DNA from 3 places in the Aeromonas genomosp. paramedia genome. Region 2 is predicted to be linked to each of the others. Evidence: riboswitches for the same ligand, from Rfam matches in the RefSeq annotation. Region 2 holds a riboswitch; each other region holds the start of a gene.

Region 1 (4,280 bases), on a different contig from region 2:
TACTGGGCCTTCCACTTGCGACCGTTGTGGTTGGTGAGATCACCGGCGTTGTAGGCCACTGAGGCATTCCAGCCGAGCTGCACCTGGCTCACCAGCTTCCACTGATCGGCGCTCTGGCTTGGCTCGTTGCCCTGGGTCCAGTACTTGGCCTGCCACACCAGCTGGTTGTGGCTCACCTTGTCATTGGTGTTGTAGACGGTGCTGGCACTCCAGGCTGGCCAGTTGGCCGCATCCGGATCGGTTGCCTCACAGCCGCCACCTGTACTGGCTGGCTTGACGGTCAGGCGGGTGCCGGCACTGGCATCCAGCGCCCCGTCGGTCACCACCAGACTCAGGTCATAGACAGTGTCGCTGGTGACGTTCGGGCCCGTGACCACCAGGGTCGCGCTGTCCTGACCGGTGGCGGTGAGCCCCGCTGGCAGGCTCCACTGGTAGCTCAGGGCATCACCGTTCGGATCGGACGCCGTGGCCTTGATGGTCACCTGCTTGCCGGACTCGACGGTGGCACTGGCCGGTACGCTGACCACGGGGGGCAGGTTCGGCTGCGGCGCCTTGTTGGTCACCACCACCTGATCCTTGGCACTGAGGTTGTGATCGTCGGTCACAGTCAGCTCGAACACCAGATTGATGTCGGTAGTGGCGGCGTCCAGCACCACCCGGGCCTTGGCCTGGGTGGCATCCAGCAGGCTGGCCTGGGGCCCGGAGACCTGCTTCCAGCTGTAGGTCAGCGCGCCGCTTTCCGGATCGTGGGAGGCGCTGCCGTTGAGGGTCACCTCGGCCGGGCCTGTGACGCTCAGATCGCTGCCGGCATTGGCCACCGGCGGCTTGTTGACCGGCGGCAGACTACCCTCGCCGTGGCCCAGTCCCTCGTGCATGGCGTTGAGGATGTCGCCGTTGTCCGCGTCTATCTCCCAGGCGAACAAGCCGCCGAGCTGGTTCGCCAGCACGTACTGCCCCTTGGCCTTGACCGAGCGATCGTTGTCGAAGCTGATGAGATCGCCGCTGCTGGCCTTGAACACATAGGGGGCCTCGGCCGACTCGTCATAGCCCTGCTCCCAGCCTGCGCCCATGCGGTTGTTGACGATGTCGCGATAATCCACCACGCCGTTTTCCCAGGTGCCGCTGACCGGCCCGGTCGCGGTGCCGGTGAAGGGATTGCCGGCCTGGTAGTTCTTCACCCCGGTCCAGCCACGGCCATACATGGCCGCCCCCACCACTATCTTGCCCGGTGTCACCCCCTGACCCAGCAGCGCCTTGACGCCCTTGTCGGTGGTGTACTTGGTGGCCGGATCCCAGCTTGAGGCAAAGAGGTTGGTCTGGTGGGCCAGATTCTGCAGGTCGAAGGCGCCGCTGAAGTCGTAGCTCATCAGGAAGATGTGGTCCATGTACTGCTGGGCAGCCTGATAATCGACCTTGGCAATCTTGTCACCGCCGGCGCTGATGGCCGAGGTGAGCTCATACTGGCGGCCGGTCTCGGCTTCCAGCTCGTCGAGCATGGCGCGCAGCTCCTGCATCAGCACCACATAGGTGGCACCATCGTTCGGACCGCCCAGGCTGGGGTTGGCACCCTGGCCACCCGGGAACTCCCAGTCGATGTCCACCCCGTCGAAGAATTTCCAGGTCTGCAGGAACTCCTTGACCGAGGCGACGAAGGTGTCGCGCTTGCTCTTGTCCCCCAGGAAGTAGAAGGGGTCGGAAAGGGTCCAGCCCCCGACCGACGGCAGTATCTTGAGGTCAGGATGGGCCTGCTTGAGGGCCATCAGGTTGCCGAAGTTGCCCTTGTAGGGTTCATCCCAGGCACTGAGGTTGCCCTGGGACATCTGGATCGCCGCCCAGGGATCGTGGATGGAGACCTTGAAGTCCTCACGACCGGCACAGGAGCGCTGCAGCGCCTCGAAGCTGCCGGAGATCTCTTTGAGGCTGTCGTTGATGCCGTTGCCGCCACAGATGGGGGTGAAGCCGTAGAGAATGTGGGTCAGGTTCTGGGCCGGGATCTTGTCCACGGTGAACTTGCGACCGTAGACACCCCACTCCACGTAATAAGCCCCCACCACCTTGCCGGACTTGTTGGCGTAGGGCTTGTTGTTCTCCTTGAGCGGCGCATTGAGCGGCGCCAGGTGGCTGCCGTCGGTATCGGCGACCATCAGCTCCTTCTTGTCGGAGAGGGTGCAGCCGTCGGCGTTGCACAGGGCCACCTGCATCTGGTAGCGGCCCCCCTTGGTCACCTTGAAGTTGGCGGTACCCGCGGCGGAAGCGGGGCCTGACCACACCTCCTGGCCATCGAGCAGCACCTTGGCGGTCTGACCGACGTCACCGGACCAGAGGTTCCAGGTCACGCTGACCGGGGCGCCATCCTTGTGGACTGTCACCAGCTGGTTGTAGGCCGAGGCGGATTGATTGACTTCGACGATGGCGAACTTGGTGGGGCCCGAGCCTATGGTGGGTTTGCCCGGGGCAGCGGCGAAGGCGGAGGTAGCACAGAATCCCCCGACCAGGAGCGCCAGCAGGGAAAGTTTTGGACTTAACATATTTGAACTTCCTTATTTCGTTATTGGAATTAACAACGAAAAAGGCAACGCAACCTGCCAGGTAACGCAGACATCATCGCCACCATGGCTTGGCCCATGGACGATACAACCTGTGGTGACCCCGCTATCCTAGGTACTTTGACCCTTAGACCGGAGGCTTTGCGTCCCGGACTTTCGTCCGGTTTGCCTTTTTGCACAACTTGATTTGCGACAAAAATAATCGCCGAATGACTATAGGAGGGAGTCGGAGGCGGCGCTACCTAGTAAAAATGACAGCGAATAGGACTCATTTTCCAGATTGTTCGCGAACATGCCGGCAAGCTGGCGCCAACATCGGTGATGCTGGCGCCTGATGACAGCTCCCGAACTTGCCAAACAATGCTTGATTGTGTGAAGGCTGTCACTGTATTGGCAGCAGCAGGCTGTTCATCAGCGCCCGCAGCTTGAGGGGTTTGACCGGCTTGCTGACGTAGCCAAAGCCGTGCTCGCGGATCTGGGTCTGCAGCTCGCTCTTGCGATCCGCGCTGATGATGATGCCGCCTATGTCGTTGCCATGGGCCAGCCGGATCATGTGCAGCGCCTGCAGCCCGGTCTTGCCGTCATCCAGGTGGTAGTCGGAGAGCACCAGCCGGGGCAGGAAACCGGCCCCTATGATCTCCTCTGCCTGCTCCAGGCTCTGGGCGCAGCGCACCTCGCAGCCCCAGCGTCCCAGCAGGGAGGCCATGGCGATGAGGATGTCCTCCTCGTTGTCGATGCAGAGCACCCGGATCCCTTCGAGCTGGCTGTCCCGCACCACGGGGGCCGCCAGCTGGCTCGGCGTCACCGGCCGGGTCGCGAGGTTGAGGGTGATGGAAAACACAGACCCCGCCCCGGGCCAGCTGCGCAGGGAGAGCTGATGTCCCAGCACCTGGGAGATGCCGCGGGCGATGGCGAGCCCGAGGCCAAGTCCCTGCTCCCTGGCGGTGCGGGAGTGATCGAGGCGGGAGAACTCGTCGAAGATCGCCTCCTGCTTGTCCAGCGGAATGCCGGGGCCATTGTCCCACACCTCGACGCGCACCTTGTCCCCCAGGCGGCGGCAGCCGAGCAGCACCCGGCCGCCCGGGTTGTAACGGAACGCATTGGTGAGGAAGTTCTGCAACACCCGGCGCAGCAGGCGCACGTCGCTGTAGACCGCGAGGCGGCTCTCCACCACGGAGAACTGGATCTCTCCCGCCTGGGCCAGCACCCCGAACTCCGCCTTGAGGTTGCCCAGCACGTCGCTCAGGGCGAAATCGAGCTTCTTCGCCTTGAACTTGCCCGCCTCGAGGCGCGAGATGTCCAGCAGATCCGTGATGAGATCCTCGGTCGCCCCTAGGGCATCGTCGATGTGGCGGGCGATGCGGACCTGCTCCGCCGCCTGCTCCCCTCCCTGCGGCAGCATCTCCAGCAGGGAGGAGGTAAACAGCTTGGCCGCGTTCAGCGGCTGGGTCAGATCGTGGCTCACCGCCGCCAGGAAGCGGCTCTTGGAGTGGTTCGCCCGCTCCACCTGCTGGTTCACCAGCAGCAGCTGGCGGTTGAGCTCGGAGAGTTCGTGGGTACGCTCGGCCACCCTCGCCTCCAGGTGCTCGTTCGCTTCCCGCAGCACCCGCTCCGCCGCCCGGAAGGGGGTGATGTCGGTGAAGGTCATCACGAAGCCCCCCGCCGGCATGGGATTGCCCTGCATCTCTATCACCCGGCCGTCCGGTCGCTCCCGCGCCGAGACATGGGGGCTGC
Region 2 (4,280 bases):
GGTGAAGCGCTGCACCAGGGAGTCCCGCTGACCGGCGCTCCTGGCGACGCCGCCCGTGGTGTAGCGCTGCTCAGGCAGTCGGATGACCTCGGCATCCCCGCTCGGGGTGAGCAGGGCGGGGCGATAGAGCATGGCCACCATGATGGCGTCGCCGCCGAAGAAGCGCTCCTCGGTGAGCAGGGCCTTGGGCAGGGTGACGAAGGCGTAGTGCTTGCTCGCCTCTTTCTGGTGGGCGTTGAGGTTTTCCACCAGATCGTGGAGGGCGGCGTGCTCGTCGAAGCCGTTGTTCTCCATCTCCATCAGGCCGAGCAGATCGGCGTCCATCTCGGCGATGGCGTTGACTATCTTGGCGCGCTGCAACTGGAACTCCTCCAGGCTCTTGGCGCCGCGGTTGCAGCCCTTGGCGCTGTCCGCATCCGCCTGATCCGCGCAGAGCACGTTGAGGGCGCCCCCCACGCTGGAGTGGCTGGTGAAGTAGTTGAGCACGTTGAAGCTGCCGATCCGCAGGTCGCTGCCATGAGCGCGGGCCGGGGCGCCCTGGCGGTCGTTCTCGTCGGTGCGCAGCAGATCCCCCGCGGTGATGCGCTGATCCTTGGGCACGATCAGGCGGTACTCGTCATAGCTGTAGCCCACCATGGCCTCCAGGTTGAGCGGGGCATCGCCGATGCGCAGATAGCCCTGCTCCGGCTCCCAGGCCGGCAGCCAGGGGAGCTTGCCGTTGGCGGCCTTGAAGTCCGATTCGAGGAAGACGCGGTTGCCGGCGTTGGTCTCGGCCAGCGCCACGGCTTCTGGGCTGCCCGCCACATGGAGCTGGGTCGGCTTCATCAGCGGGGCGCCGTGGGCGAGCACCAGGTTGTTGCGCTTGGCGGCGTAGTCGTAGCTGAAGTTGCGGCTTATCTTGAGCTCGCTACCCTCGTCGAGGCGCACCCGCATCCCCTCGTGACGCTCCAGGGCCCGGGCCAGGGTCTCCCCTTCCAGCACCCGCAGCGCCGTGGCGGCCGGTGCCTCGCCCTGGGCCAGCACCACCAGGCGCGGCGTGTTGCCGTCAACCAGTGGCCTGAGCTGGGTGTGGCCGTAGAACTCCTCGACCCTGGCCTCCAGACAGACCAGGGCCCCCGGCTGGATGCCCGGGTACTTGCTGGCAAAGTTTTTGTCATTGAGGTAGACGAAGATGCCGTCCGACGTTTCGGGGTTGCCGTCCCCCTGCAGATCCTGCAGGTAGAAGCCTCTGTTCAGGCTCTCGCCGAGGGCGGAGACCAGGGCCTTGACCTTGACAGTCCCGAGGCTTTCGAACAGATCGCCCGGGACGAGCGGGCTCTTGTCGCCGCTGCCCTGGATGGCGGGGATGGGGGTGAGGGCGCTGTCGGCCGGGCAGCTGAAGCCGGCGGCATGGAGAGACGGGGACGCGAGGGCGAGCCCCACGGCCAGGGACAGCAGGGTAGGTCTTCCTTTCATGGGTATTCCTTTTTTTATTTTTGCCAGTGTTTCCATAGCCTTGGCGCTTTGGCCAAGGGCGCGCATTGTCACATTTCTGGCAGCTCTGACCAGTGAGGCAACGCACATTATGGGGAGACAAAAGAGGCTGAGTCCGTTTTTTTGACGTGGCTAACAGATTGATATTAATGACTTAATGGTTAGTTGGCCGATTGAGGGGAAGTGTGAGCCGGCCGGCATTCACATATTTTCCTTAGAGAATAAAGATTGAGCGGTTGCCACTTGCTTCCTATACTCGAGCCGTTCCTCACGGAACCCAGGCAAAGGGCAAACCGGCAGTGATGCCGGGACGCAAAGCCTCCGATCTGCCCCAAGCGGGCCAGACAGCGGGGTTACCCAGGGTGACTTGAGGGTTTGTGGCCCGTCCATGGCCTGTTGTCGCTCCCTTGTTCTCTGTTGCGATTGCGCTTTTCCCGGTCTTAAAAGCCAAGACAAAACAAGGATGATAACAATATGCAACAGATCTTGAGGCCCAGCAGGCTCGCCATGCTGGTCGCCCTTGCGGCCGCCCCTGCCTGGGCGCAGGCCGCCTACCCCGCCTATCAGGCCGGCACCGCCTACAAGGCTAGCGACATCGTCAGCAACGCAGGCGCCCTCTATGAATGCAAGGAATTCCCTTACTCCGGCTGGTGTGGCGCGTCGCCCTACCACTACGAACCCGGTGTCGGCGCCGTCTGGGCCGATGCTTGGAAACTCTTTGGCGGCGAGGTGCCGCCGCCGGCCCTGGTGGTCGCCATCGGCTCCCCCGCCGTGGGCAGCAGCGTCAGCGAAGGGGCCAGCCTGGCCCTGGCGGTGACCCTGAGCGGCCCGGTCACGGCGCTCGCCCGGGTGGAATACCTGATCGACGGCACCCTGGTCGCCACGGCCACGGCCTCCCCCTGGAGCGCCAGCTGGTCTGCCGCCGGCGTGGGCAATCACGCCCTCAAGGCACGGGCGCTGGATAAAGACGGCAAGGTGCTGAGCGAGGCGGATTCCAGCTTCCAGGTCGCCGCCGTGGTGGCGCCAGAGGCGCCCAAAGTGAACATCGCCAGCCCCGCCGCCGGGGCCAGGGTGACCCTGGGCCGCGCCCTCACCGTGACCGGCAATGTCACCGACGCCAATGACGACGTCGCCAAGGTCGAGCTCTTCGTGAATGGCCAGAAGGTGGGCGAAGACAGCAGCGCCCCCTGGCAACTGAGCTGGACGCCCCAGAACAAGGGGCTGACCGGTCTCAAGCTGGTGGCGACCGACAAGGCCAATCTCTCTGGCGAGTCGACCCAGGTGGACGTCCAGGTGGAAGAGGCGGCCCTGCCCCCCACCGGCGGCAACCTCTCCTGCGACGTGCGCCAGATCTACCGCGCCGACGGCAGCGAGTGCATGGGGGATGACCATGGCCGCCGCGTCATCGGTTACTTCACCTCCTGGCGCACCGGCAAGAACGGCCTGCCCGCCTACCTGGTGGGCGACATCCCCTGGGACAAGATCACCCACATCAACTACGCCTTCGCGGCGGTGGACGAGCAGAGCCACACCATCAAGGTGGATGACGCCGCCACCAAGCTGACCTGGAACGGGGTGCCGGGCGCCGAGATGGATCCCGAGTTCGCCTATCAGGGCCACTTCAACCTGCTGTCCAAGTACAAGAAGCAGTACCCGGACGTGAAGACCCTCATCTCCGTGGGGGGCTGGGCCGATACTCGCGGCTTCTACGCCGCCACCACCAAGGGCGACTGCTCGGTCAACACCGCCGGCATCAACGCCTTCGCCGACTCGGCGGTGGGCTTCATCCGCCAGTACGGCTTCGATGGGGTGGACATCGACTACGAGTACCCCACCTCCATGAAGGATGCGGGCAACCCCAACGACTTCCCGCTCTCCAACCAGTGTCGCGGCAAGCTGTTTGCGAACTATGAAGTGCTGATGAAGACCCTGCGCAACAAGCTCGACAGCGCCGGGACCGAGGACGGTCGCAAGTACATGCTGACCATCGCCTCGCCGGCCTCGGCCTACCTGCTGCGCGGCATGGAAAACTTCCAGGTCACCCAGTACCTCGACTACGTCAACCTGATGACCTATGACTTCCACGGTGCCTGGAACCACTTCGTCGGCCACAACGCCGCCCTGTTCGACAACAAGGCGGATCCCGAGCTGTCCCAGTGGGGTGTCTACACCCAGGCCCAGTTTGGCGGCATCGGCTATCTCAACTCCGCCTGGGCGGCCCACTACTTCCGCGGCGCCCTGGCGGCGGGCAAGATCAACATAGGGGTGCCTTACTACACCCGTGGCTGGCAGGGGGTCACCGGTGGCACCCACGGCCTGGGGGGCAAGGCGGCGCTGCCGAGCCAGAGCGATTGCCAGCCGGGCACGGGTGGCAGCACCATCCCCTGCGGCAACGGGGCGGTGGGCATCGACAACATCTGGCATGATCTGGACAAGAACGGCAAGGAGATAGGCGGCGGCGCCGTGCCCATGTGGCATGCCAAGAACCTGGAGCACGCGGCCAGCCTCGGCATCACCACATTGCCGAGCTACGGCCAGGCCTGGGGTCTGGATCCCAACAACCCGGCCCACGTGATGCAAGGCCAGTACGTGCGTTACTACGACGACAAGGCCCATGCGCCCTGGCTGTGGAACGAGCAGAAGAAGGTGTTCCTCTCCACCGAAGATGAAGAGTCCATGGGTCACAAGCTCGACTACATAGTCAAGCGGGGCCTGGGGGGCGTCATGTTCTGGGAGATGGCGGGAGACTATGACTTCGATGCCGCGAAGAACGAGTACGTGATGGGCAGCACCCTCACCAGCCTCGC
Region 3 (4,280 bases), on a different contig from region 2:
GCGATGCCATCGCCGGCCTGCTGGTGCTGATCATCAACCTGGTGGGTGGTCTCGCCATAGGTATCTTCCAGCACTCGCTGCCGGTTTCCGATGCCTTCCGCATCTATGCCCTGCTTACCATAGGTGATGGTCTGGTCGCCCAGATCCCCTCACTGCTGATGTCCACCGCGGCGGCCATCATAGTCACTCGCGTGAGTGACGAGGGAGAGATGTCGGATCAGGTCGGCCAGCAGATCCTGGCTTCCCCCCGGGTCATCTATACGGCGGCGACCATCATGCTGATCCTGGGCCTGGTGCCCGGCATGCCCATGCTGGCCTTCCTCAGCTTTGCCGCCGTGCTGGCCTGGACCGGCTGGAGCGTCAGCCAGCGCCGGGCAAAGGACCCTGCCCTGGATGCGGCCGAGGAGCTGACGAGGCAGATGGTGCAGCCGGAGCCGCAGGGGCTGGACTGGCAGGATCTGCCGCCGGTGGATGCAGTCGCCATCGAGCTGGGCTATCGGCTGGTGCCGCTGGCCGAGGCAAACAAGGGGGCCGAGCTGCTCGCCCGGGTGCGCGGCATTCGCAAGACCCTGTCCGAGCAGTATGGCTTCCTGCTGCCCGAGATCCGGGTACGGGACAACCTGCAACTGCAACCGGACCAGTATCGCATCAAGCTGTCGGGCATCGCCCTGGCCACGGGGAATGTGGATTGCCAGCGGCTGATGGCCATCAGCAGCGGGGAGACCTATGGGGCCCTGGACGGCGAGCTGACCCAGGATCCGGCCTATGGCATGAACGCGGTCTGGATCTCGCCGGACAACAAGGCCAAGGCGCTCAACCTGGGTTACTCCGTGGTGGACTCCGCCACCGTCATCGCCACCCATGCCAGCAAGCTGCTCAGGGAGCAGCTCGATGGGCTCTTCGGCCATGACGAGGTGGGCAAGCTGGGCCAGTATCTGGCCACCCAGTCGCCCCGCCTGGCGGAAGAGCTCAATCTGGCCCTGACCCAGATGCAGCAACTGCGGGTCTTCCGTCAGTTGCTCAAGGAGCAGATCAGCCTCACCGATATCCGCACCATAGCCACCACCTTGCTGGATGCGAGCGAGCTGACCAAGGACCCTGTGCTGCTGGCCTCGGACGTGCGCTGCGCCCTAAAGCGCCAGATCGTCAGGCAGGCGATCGGATCCCGCGACATACTGGCGGCCTTCACCCTGGATGATCGGCTGGAGCAGACTCTGCTGACGGCAATGAACCAGTCCCAGCAGCAGGGAAAAATCCAGCTGGACAGCTTCCCGGTCGACCCGCAATTGCTGGCGCAGTTGCAGCAGAACATGCCGCTGGTGAAGGAGCAGTTGCAGCAGCAGGGGTATGCGCCCGTGCTGGTGGTCATGCCCCAGCTCAGGCCGTTGATCGCCCGCTATGCCCGATCCTTTTCAAAGGGTCTCAAAGTGCTCTCTTATAACGAGATCCCGGAAGATTTGCGGGTCGAGGTAATTGGCACCCTGGGCTGAAGTGGAATTGCCACGCCCATATGCCGGCAGGAAGAGACTATTCCGCACATCTGCTTGAATTGTCATATAAAGCCGTTATGATGTGACGGCTTTTGACGCGACACAGACTGACAGTGAAAAAATAAAATAGAAACAGTCAGATGTGTCACATGGCTTAAGGACAACCAAGCCATGCCATCCTAATACGGGTCGTCGCATGATAAAGGCAAACTGAACTGAAAAGTCAGGACGCAAAGCCTCCGGTCTAACAGCATTGATGCTAATGATAGCGGGGTTACCAAGGCCATGATTCCAGCCTTGTTTTCATACCGATATAGGGTAAGTGCTCAATAAGAAGTGCTGCCCCGTCCTGGTGCGTTTTTATTTTTTGAGCGTCAGTTCTGTTGATTGATTCATGTGCAATCACAGGTTCGGGTTAATATGTTTTCTGATTTATCTATCAAGGAAAATTCAATACCCGTCGGTATTGAATCTCATGCTCATTTATTATTAGTTTCCTCTTCGTTATCAAATGGAGACGATGTTGAGGGAATATTGTTGAAGGCAGGCTATCGCGTTTCTTGCCTGAATTCTGTCCCGCTGGCCAAACAATTTCTCTCTCACCATTCAGCGGATCTCGTGCTGCTCGACATGGCGGTCATGACCGAGGCCGGACCCTCAATGGTGCAGGAGCTGGCGGGTACCGACTGCGTCATCCTGGTCAATGAGCACCAGGCCTATCTGGCGGCGGAGGCCATGCGGGCCGGCGCCATCGACTACATCATCAAGCCTTTCAGCCAGCGCCAGATCCTCGATGTGGTGAGGGGAGCCCTGCGCCTGCGTCAGGCCATTCCCAACCTGATCGCCACCTCGCCCCTGAGCCTGCAGGTCTTGCAGCTCGCCAGGCGGGCTGCCAAGACCTCGGCCACCATCCTCATCGGCGGCGAGTCGGGGACGGGCAAGGAGCGGCTGGCCCGCTACATCCACGAGATGTCCAGCCGGGCGGGCAAGCCCTTCGTGGCCATCAACTGTGCTGCCATCCCCGAAGCCATGCTCGAATCCATCCTGTTCGGACACAGCAAGGGGGCCTTTACCGGCGCGACCGCCAGCCAGCAGGGCAAGTTCGAGCTGGCCCAGGGGGGCACCCTGTTGCTCGACGAGATCTCCGAACTGCCGCTGGCATTGCAGGCCAAGCTGCTGCGGGTGCTGCAGGAGAAAGAGGTCGAGCGGCTGGGCAGCCATCAGGTGATTGCGCTGGATGTGCGGATCATCGCCGCCAGCAACAGAGACCTCAGGGAGTTGGTGTTGCAGGGGGAGTTTCGCGAGGACCTCTTCTACCGGCTCGATGTGCTGCCCATGAGCTGGCCCGCCCTGCGGGAGCGGCCGGACGACATACTGCCGCTGGCGGAGTACTTCATCGAGCGCTACGCCGCCCAGCAGGGGTATCGCCTCAGCGAGAGCGCCTGCAAGCAGCTGCTCTCCTATGACTGGCCGGGCAATGTGCGCGAACTGGACAACGTGATCCAGCGGGCACTAATTATGGCTCGCGGATTGCATATTCAGGCGGTCGATTTGATGCTGCCCCATTATGCCGTCGAAGCCGACAACCTGTTACCGCAGACGCTTGCGGCCCCGGAGGGGCTCAGCGAGACCAAACGGCATGCCGAATTTCAATTCGTCCTGGAGACGTTGCGCCGTTTTCGTGGTCACCGGACTCGTACGGCCGAAGCCCTTGGGATGACGACCCGGGCACTTAGATACAAGCTGGCTGCCATGCGCGAGCAGGGCATCGATGTCGAGCAGCAGATTCAAAACTAAGGGATAACCGAGTGAAGATTGAGATCATGTCATCACAGGTGACGCTCCTGCAGCAGATGCAGGAAATGCAGCGCGTCGCCAGTCACACCCCTTCCATCGAGCCTAACGACGCCTCGGCTGTCTCGTTCAGCGACGCCATGCGTGACGTCGTCGGCCGGGTCAACGAACAGCAGAATGTCGCGTCCAGACTGATGACCGCCGTCGACGCGGGTCAGAGCGACGATCTGGTGGGGGCCATGGTGGCCAGCCAGAAGGCAGGTCTCAGTTTTTCCGCCCTGATGCAGGTGCGCAACAAACTGATGACAGGCTTCGATGACATCATGCGCATGCCGCTCTGAGGGTAGGTCATGACTGAATTGGTATCATCCTCGCCGGGGGCGTCGGGCTCCCTGATCGCCCGGGTACAGGAAGGGATGCGCAACTGGCGCACCCTGTCCCGGGACAACAAATCCATCCTGACCATAGCGCTGCTTGCCGCCATAGTGGCGGGCACCATAGTGGTGATCCTCTGGACCTCCAGCAAGAACTATGTGCCCCTCTACGGCAAGCAGGAGCTCTACGACACCGCCAACATCATGGAGATGCTGGAGAAGGAGCAGGTGCCTTTCCGGCTGGAAAAAAGCTCGGGCCAGATCCTGGTGCCGGAGAGCCAGCTCGCCCACGTGCGCATGGCGCTGGCGGCGCGCGGGGTCAGGGCGGCCATGCCGGCCGGCCTCGAGGGGCTGGACACAGTCACCGGTCTTGGCACCAGCGAGTTCATGGAAGGGGCGCGCTACCGCCATGCCCTGGAAGGGGAGCTGGCCAGAACCATCATCTCGCTGGATGCGGTGCGCAGTGCCCGGGTGCATCTGGCCATCCCCAAGCGGACCCTGTTTGTCGGCCGTGACGAAGAGAAACCCAGCGCCTCCGTGATGCTGGATCTGCAACCCGGCCAGTCCATGGAGCCGGGTCAGGTCGAGGCCATCGCCAACCTGGTGGCAGGCAGCATCTCGG

The links. Region 2 has a riboswitch for cyclic di-GMP ahead of HB860_RS02540 (glycosyl hydrolase family 18 protein). Riboswitches for the same ligand answer to the same signal wherever they lie in the genome.
Region 1: another riboswitch for cyclic di-GMP. It lies ahead of HB860_RS15005 (glycosyl hydrolase family 18 protein); the one in region 2 lies ahead of HB860_RS02540 (glycosyl hydrolase family 18 protein).
Region 3: another riboswitch for cyclic di-GMP. It lies ahead of lafK (lateral flagellar response regulator transcription factor LafK); the one in region 2 lies ahead of HB860_RS02540 (glycosyl hydrolase family 18 protein).

Annotation. Positions count from the first base shown of each region.
Region 1 covers NZ_JAAROG010000019.1:49,175-53,454, forward strand. The annotation lists gene HB860_RS15005 (glycosyl hydrolase family 18 protein) at 1-2,528, opposite strand, end outside; cyclic di-GMP riboswitch class I at 2,640-2,726, opposite strand; gene HB860_RS15010 (hybrid sensor histidine kinase/response regulator) at 2,929-4,280, opposite strand, start outside.
Region 2 covers NZ_JAAROG010000003.1:6,661-10,940, forward strand. The annotation lists gene HB860_RS02535 (ExeM/NucH family extracellular endonuclease) at 1-1,455, opposite strand, end outside; cyclic di-GMP riboswitch class I at 1,751-1,834, shown strand; gene HB860_RS02540 (glycosyl hydrolase family 18 protein) at 1,948-4,280, shown strand, end outside.
Region 3 covers NZ_JAAROG010000001.1:45,074-49,353, forward strand. The annotation lists gene lfhA (lateral flagellar biosynthesis protein LfhA) at 1-1,490, shown strand, start outside; cyclic di-GMP riboswitch class I at 1,685-1,772, shown strand; gene lafK (lateral flagellar response regulator transcription factor LafK) at 2,025-3,287, shown strand; gene lfiE (lateral flagellar hook-basal body complex protein LfiE) at 3,299-3,625, shown strand; gene fliFL (lateral flagellar M-ring protein FliFL) at 3,644-4,280, shown strand, end outside.